DNA from 2 places in the Bradyrhizobium sp. JHI2711 genome. Region 2 is predicted to be linked to the other one. Evidence: riboswitches for the same ligand, from Rfam matches in the RefSeq annotation. Region 2 holds a riboswitch; the other holds the start of a gene.
The links. Region 2 has a riboswitch for cobalamin ahead of ACTEK7_RS07825 (TonB-dependent receptor). Riboswitches for the same ligand answer to the same signal wherever they lie in the genome.
Positions count from the first base shown of each region.

Region 1: linked by a shared signal. The riboswitch ahead of metE (5-methyltetrahydropteroyltriglutamate--homocysteine S-methyltransferase) and the one ahead of ACTEK7_RS07825 (TonB-dependent receptor) in region 2 are both predicted to bind cobalamin.

Region 1 is NZ_JBPZPT010000001.1:2,546,761-2,550,381, forward strand. Features, by position in the region: gene metE (5-methyltetrahydropteroyltriglutamate--homocysteine S-methyltransferase) at 1-1,751, opposite strand, end outside; cobalamin riboswitch at 1,852-2,054, opposite strand; gene ACTEK7_RS11920 (hypothetical protein) at 2,466-2,741, shown strand; gene ACTEK7_RS11925 (nodulate formation efficiency C protein) at 3,084-3,621, shown strand, end outside.
Region 2 is NZ_JBPZPT010000001.1:1,647,600-1,651,220, forward strand. Features, by position in the region: gene ACTEK7_RS07825 (TonB-dependent receptor) at 1-1,897, opposite strand, end outside; cobalamin riboswitch at 2,011-2,213, opposite strand; gene ACTEK7_RS07830 (histidine phosphatase family protein) at 2,287-2,859, shown strand; gene cobT (nicotinate-nucleotide--dimethylbenzimidazole phosphoribosyltransferase) at 2,866-3,621, opposite strand, start outside.

The DNA of each region.
Region 1 (3,621 bases), 900 kb from region 2:
GACCAGTTCAAGATCGTCACCGGTCCGGTCAACATCGCTTTCATCGGCTTCCTTGTTAGTGATTGCGCGTAGCGCCACCAGTCCACGGTGATAGGCTTCGGCCGTGCTACATCGCCAAACAGGATCGGTGGCCTGACGCAGCGCGAGCCGTAGGACTGCACCCATCCGCTCTTGGTAAATACGAAGCCGGCGAGTTGCTCGCCGAAGTACTGCACCATGTCATTGCGCTCAAACTCGCCGTGCACGAGGACGTCAAGACCGATGTCCTCCTGCCAACGTACGGCGCGCGCAGTCTCCTCCTTGAGGAACTTGTCGTATTGCTCGTCGCTTATCGCACCTCGCGCATGCGCCGCACGGGCATTCCGGATCTCTGTGGTCTGCGGAAATGATCCGATCGTCGTGGTAGGAAAAGCCGGTAGTCCGAATCGATTGCTTTGGATCTCGGCCCGACGGGCAAATGGGCTCGCGCGCCGACACATGGTCTGGTCGATCGCTCTCATCCGGACAGCGACATTGGCATCACGGATTTTCGGCGAAGTCCGGCGGACAGTCGCGGCACCTTCCGACTCGGCAAGAGCTAACGCAACATTCTGGTCGCCTGCGAGTGCACGCGCTAGGATCGCAAGCTCCCGCATCTTCTGGACCGAGAAAGCAAGCCAGCTCTTGACGTCGGAAGCGAGGCCGGTCTCGAGTTCAACATCGACCGGCACATGAAGCAGCGAGCAGGATGGGGCGATCTGTACACGATCCTTGCCGAGCTTCGCAATCGCGGGTTCGAGCCGCTGGCGCAGCGACGACAAATTCGACCGCCATACATTCCGACCGTCGACGACACCGAGCGACATGACGAGATCACTTCGGCCGCCAGCGATGATCTGGTGCAACAACTGTGGCGCTCGAACCAGATCGAGGTGCAGCCCGGCAACTGGCAGGCTCAAGGCGGTGTCCAGATTGTCGCCGAGGTCGCCGAAATAGCTGGCAACCATGAGCTTGATCGCCGGCCCCTCCTTGGCGAGCCGGTCATAGGCATGTCGCAAAGATTTTCGCGTCCCCTCATCCAGATCAAGAACTAGGCTGGGCTCGTCGAACTGAACCCAATTTGCCCCACGTTTGGCCAATTCCTGCATAACCTCGATATAGGGCGGTATCAGTTCATCCAGCAGTGAGAGTGGCTGGAACGTGGGATCGGGACTCTTGCCGAGCTTTAGGAATGTGACCGGCCCGATCAGGACGGGGCGGGTCTGAAAGCCAAGGGCCTTGGCTTCCTCATACTCCTCGATCGGCTTGCGAGAGCATAGCCTGAAAGTCTGTCCCCTGTGAAACTCGGGGACCATATAGTGATAGTTGGTGTCGAACCACTTGGTCATCTCCTGCGCGGGTGCGCCAAATCCGCGCGGTCCGTGACCGCAACTCGCTTCCTGGTCGTCGCATTGTGAACCGCGGGCCATGGCGAAGTATGTCTTGAGCGAAACGGATTCGGCTTTCGAGGCGTAGATCTCCGGGATGGCGCCAACCATGACACTTGTGTCGAGCACCTGGTCATACAGCGAGAAATCGTTCGATGGAATGACCGTGACGCCGATAGATTTCTGACGGGCCCAATTCGCGGCACGCAGGCCAGCTGCGTCCTCGAGCAGCTGCTGTTCGCTGCTTTTTCCGGCCCAGTAGCTTTCTAGAGCGACTTTGAGCTCGCGCCTTGGACCGATGCGTGGCGTTCCGAGCGTGGCAACAGGGAGGGAGAGAAGAGACATAGCGTTAACCCATGTTGGGGGCAAAGGCCATGGCGGACGCAGGCAGGGGAAGTCGCGGTGCGACGGCTGCTTGGCGCACCACCGGGACACCCCGCCCGTGGACGAATATAGTGTCGGGGCAGGTCTCCTGGCTCGCAGGTCATCGCTGCTGTCCGGCCTTCCCGAAGCCGCGCAGGCTTCAGTGACGTCGTTGGACAGCGGCTCGCCGCTCACAGTTGCGGGGGCAGCGCCGGCATTTTCACCGGCTTCCCTCTTAGCTCCGGATCAAATGGAAACCGGAGAACCTCGACGACTTGGATTATCGGCAAGAGCAGTCTTCCGTCAACCTCTCAGATCATGTCTCAAGCTGATGCTGCGACATCTGCTACGCGAATGACCGTGCATCTCTAGCATTGAGATGATGTAGCAGTGCTCTCCAATCAGCGATACCGCAATGAGCATCGCAGTTGCCCGCGGGTTGCACGCCAGATCGGTGGAAAGGACAAATGCGGCTTGCGCGGTCGGGGCCGCTGCCTCGAGCAGAACGCATTTGTCGCCAGTCCCAGCTTCCCAGCGGTTTTTCGAGCACGCGCGCCATCCAGCCACCTTCTCGACCAACAGGATCAGTGTTGAATAGGCCAAGACACCTGGCTAAGCCAGCAACTTACAACTTACCCGGGCAGCACGTTTGATTTGCGGTGCCAGCCACACCCCAAATGCTCGGCGAAGATCGGCTTGCCGTCGTTCGCCATCGAGTACAAAGCGCGCCTGACTGAGGCTGTTCTCGACTTCCGGAGCGCCGGACGTCGCGAAAGGAGCGCCAAACGCGCCATGGCCCCTTGGCCGAAAGTGCCCGAAGGCATGGCAGCGATCAAAAGCCCACATTCCGGCAACGATAACCGAACCACACGGTTCAATGACGGCAAACGTGCTGCCACTTCTCATCAGGAACTTGGCACCGAGGCGTTCCGCTGTGCCGTCGAACATCCGGTGCGTGACGGGGATGCATAAGCCGTGCTGGAGAGGTTGAACGGAAACATCGAGACATGCGCCAGTCGGAAAGTCGACAAAGAGGACACAAAACCGGTGCGAATTGCCGTCTATTATCTGGCACGAAGAATGCACGTCCTCTGCCTGCCCAGTCCTCCTGCTGGGCATGTCCAGCACAGCAAATTGAGGCTGTCGGTGGCAGTGAAGTTAGCGGCGCGTGACATAGAGGGGAGCGCCTGCTCGCACGGGAAAACCAGTGGTCGCCCCGTCGCGTCGCCGCTAACTTCTTGCGCTCGCGCATAACAGGTTGAAGGTTGCCTGCTCTGGAATGACGTGTGGATGAGACCGGATAGGCCGACGGTTATGAAGAAAACGTCAGGAAGACGCGCGCTATGGCTTTGGCTCGGTCGATCCCTGATCTGCCTGGCCGGGCTGGCTGCGACGAGCAACACTGTTCGCGCTAACGACAGCCCCCTTGTCGAAAGAGTCAAGTCAACGTGGCGAGCGCAAGACGGTGAGACAATAGAACAAGTTATCTCCAACGTCTCGAAGGTGGCACAGTTCGTCCCTCGGATGTGGGGCGTCGCTGAACTTGACCAAAATGAATATGTTTTTGTTTCTTGGACCAGGCACCGGGATGATAAATCAGACGAAGAGTACGTTATCACCTGGAAGGTCGCGCTCGACGGGACGATTGAACTTGCGTCGACCTATGCGAAGCCAATGGAATTGGGCTGGCGCGCCTTCGCGCTCTCGTTGATCGCCAGTGAAGTCAAGGATGGCGAAAGGGACGCAAATCTTGGCTTTCTGCATGACCCGGCCAACTTCAACTTTGTGACGACCATGCAAGGTCGGCTCGGTGATCTTCTGCGGCAGGGCAGCTGCACTATCGTTGATCCTG
Region 2 (3,621 bases):
CTTTCGACTCCTGTCGTCCGGCGATGTTGAGCTGCATGCCGCCGGCCGCCGCATAGACGTTCTTGCGCAGGATGTCGTAGGCCGAGAACGACCATTCCGCCCGGTTGTCCCAGAACAGGTGCTTGACACCGGTCTCATAGGTGCGCGCGGTGGTCAGATCGAGCGGCTGGGTGGGCGAGAGCAGGAAGATGTTGTTGGCTGCGACGTCGGCGCCGGTGGCGTATTGGCTGAAGAAGGTGAGGCCGGGAACGGCCTCCCAGGTGAAGCCGATGCGGCCCGTCACCGGCGCCCAGTCTTTCGTGAATGGGAAGCCCGCCTTCTCGACACCGTTCTTATCGGTCGAGTTGCGGTCGAGCCCGATGTGCTCGACGCGCAGGCCGCCGATCAGCGCGAAGCTGCGCGTCAGCTTCAGCCGGTCCTCGAATGACAGCGCCTCGTTGTCGATGCGCGCGGTCTGCTGCTGCGTCGTGAGCAGGCCGTAGAAACCGCGGTTGGGGTCGACCAGCGAAACGGAATCGCCGGGAAAGTTTGCCGCACCGGGCCTGACGAAATCGAGATAGCTCGACGACAGCGTCGTCACGAGCCGATTGTCGAAGCCCGCAATATTTGTATCCCAGATCAGGTCTGTGATGTTGCCGACCAGCCGCTGGCTATGGGCGACATAGAAACGCTCGCGATCGACCAGGTTCGTGGTGGAATTGAACGCCTCGATCTCGTTATTGAACCAGGTCCGTTCCGCGCCATAGCCATAGGCCTGACTTTTCAGCGTGAGGTCAGGCGCGAGCTTCAGCTCGAAGCCGCCACGCAGCCACACTTCCTGCGCCACGTTGCGGTTATCGAGAACGTTGTAATTGGTGTTGAAGGTGCGGTCGTCGATGGTGACGGCACCGAGATTGGTTCCGTTGTAATTCGAGACGTAATTTCCGGAGACGATCCCCGTCGTCGCATGCGAACCGCTGAAGGTGATCGGCACCAGCGGCGCGCCCCAATAGGCCTTCGAGCGGTCTTCGCGATATTCGACCGCACCCCAGATCCTGAGGCTGTCGGAAACACGGTAGTTGAGCTGGCCCGACGTGCCGAACGTCTTGACATTGGTGTCATCGGCAAAGCCGTTGAGGGCGGAACGGCTGATATCGAAGCGATAGTCCAGTCCCTGCACATTGGTGCTGCCACCTGAGCCATAATGGGCACGGAACGAGTTCAGCGAGTCCCAGGAGAAATCGGCCTCGTTGCGGACAGCTCCGGTGTGCGGCTGCTTGGTGACGAAGTTGATGGCGCCGCCCGCGGCGCCCTCGCCCGAAATCAGCGAGGCCGGGCCCTTGAGGAATTCCACAGCCTCCAGATTGGCGGTATCCACGATCCGCGAGGTCATGTTCTGCGGACCGATCTTGATGCCGTTGTAGAGCGTGTTGATCTGGCTGTTGGTGAAGCCGCGCATGGAGAAGGCGGAAGGTTCGGCCGGGTTGTCGCCGGAGGTGACGCCGACGGCGCCCTGCGCCACCTCGGACACGGTGCGATAGCCCTGCTCGCGCATGGTTTCGGCGGAGACAACTTCGACGGTCGCGGGCGTCTGCCGCACCGTCAGGCCGAGCCGCGAGGCGCTTTCGGCAACGGCGTTGGAGTTGAGCGGCGTTTGCGGCGTCGAATCCGGCGTGACGGGTCTTGGCGCTGCGGATACAGCCGCCGGCCTGCGCGCTGCCGCGCGGCGCGCGCTCTGCGCCGTTCCTGCTGCCGGTTTGGCCGGCTTGCGGGCCTGGGCGGGCGACACCTCGATGGGCGGCAGCGGCTCTCGGGCCTGCTGCGCCAGAGCGGCAGGCGGACCAAGAGCGGCGAAGGACGTGAACGCGGCGGAAACCAGCAGGACGCGGCGCGGTCGTGCGATACGGATGGAAGACACAGGTGAAAACCTCGGTATGACGTCAGTGGCACGTCACAGCGAACGAGGTTTCACCTTCGGCCTTAGCCGTCCGATGAAGCCGAATGTCTGTACTCCCCGACCGACATCTTCGCGTGTGACCACGGCTGACGGCAGGTCTCCTGGCTCGCGGGTCGTGACCGCTTCGTCGCCTTCCCGGGACCGAGGACCCAGTGGCTCGTGACGAAGGATTCACCGCTTACAGTTGCGGGGGCAGCCGCGGCATTGGGGACAATTTTCCCCGCACCGCATTCCCTTTTCATTCCCTCTCGGGAAAACCGTCGTGAGCATCTAGGATTACCACCAAGACAGAGTCAATGTGCCAGTTGCGGCGTTGTGGCCACAGCAACCAACTTTCCCTGGAGATGAGCATGGAAGGCGAGACCTTCCTCTGGTTGATCAGGCATGCGGCCGTCGCGGGCGTGACCGGGACGATCCATGCGGCCGATGCGCGGGCCGACCTCGGCGATCACGCTGCATTGGCGGCCCTAAGGCAGCTGTTGCCCGCGGATGTCGCCGGCTATGCCAGCCCGTCGCGGCGCACGGTCGAGACGGCGCGCGCGCTGGGGCTCGAACCGGAGCTGATCAGCGAGTTTCGCGAGCAGGATTTCGGCGACTGGACCGGCCATCGGCATGACGAGCTCGCCGCGACCGGCGGCGAGGCCTACGCGCAGGTCTGGCGCGATCCCGCGCACGGACGGCCGCCGAACGGCGAGAGCTTTGCGGATCAGGTCGCCCGCGTCCGCCTGGGCCTGGCGCAGATTGGCGCAGGCTCCACGGCGCTGGTCGTTCATTCCGGCACCATTCGTGCCACGCTCTGCATCGCGCTCGATCTCACACCGGAAGCTGCGCTGCGCTTCGTAGTCGATCCGCTGTCGCTGACCCGGATCGACCGGCTGGCGGGCGGCTGGCGTGTCGTGTCGGTCAATCAGCGCGTGGCTTGAGCCGCATCAAGACGGTCGATCCGGCACGTTGGCCTGCGCGAACGTCGTCATGCCGTTGTGAAGTGCGCACGCCGAGCGCACCAGCGGCAGCGCGATCGCCGCCCCCGATCCCTCGCCGAGTCTGAGATCGAGGCTGATCAGCGGCTGCACATTCAGCGCGCGCAACACCAGCCGATGTCCCTGCTCGGCCGATTGATGTGAAGGCAACAGGAACGGCTGGCAGGACGGGTTGAGGCGCACCGCCGTCAGCGCCGCCACCGAGACGATAAAGCCGTCGATCAACACGGGGATGCGGCGTTGCGCGGCCGCGATGATCGCACCCGAGATCGCCGCAATCTCGAGGCCGCCGACCGCGCACAGGATTTTTTCGGGTGACGCCCCCGCAACGCCGTGATGCGCGATCGCCGCATCGATCACCCGCACCTTGTGCGCGCGGCCCGACGCACCGACGCCGGTGCCGCTGCCCGCGATCTCGTCGGCACTCACACCGAGCAGGCTCGCAGCAATCGCTGCTGAGGTCGTGGTGTTGCCGATCCCCATCTCGCCGAAGATCAAGAGATCAGGCCGGCCGGCCTCGGCGCGCGCCACCGCGCGCTGGCCGGCCTCGAAGGCGAAGGCCAATTCCGTGGGCGTGAGCGCGGCCTCGACACTGAAATCGCGGGTGCCGCTGCGCGGCTTGTCAGTGACGATTCCCGCGATCTGCGCCTCGGTCAGCGTGCCGGCGTCGACCACCTCGAGGCTCGAACCCAGCTCGCGCGCCAG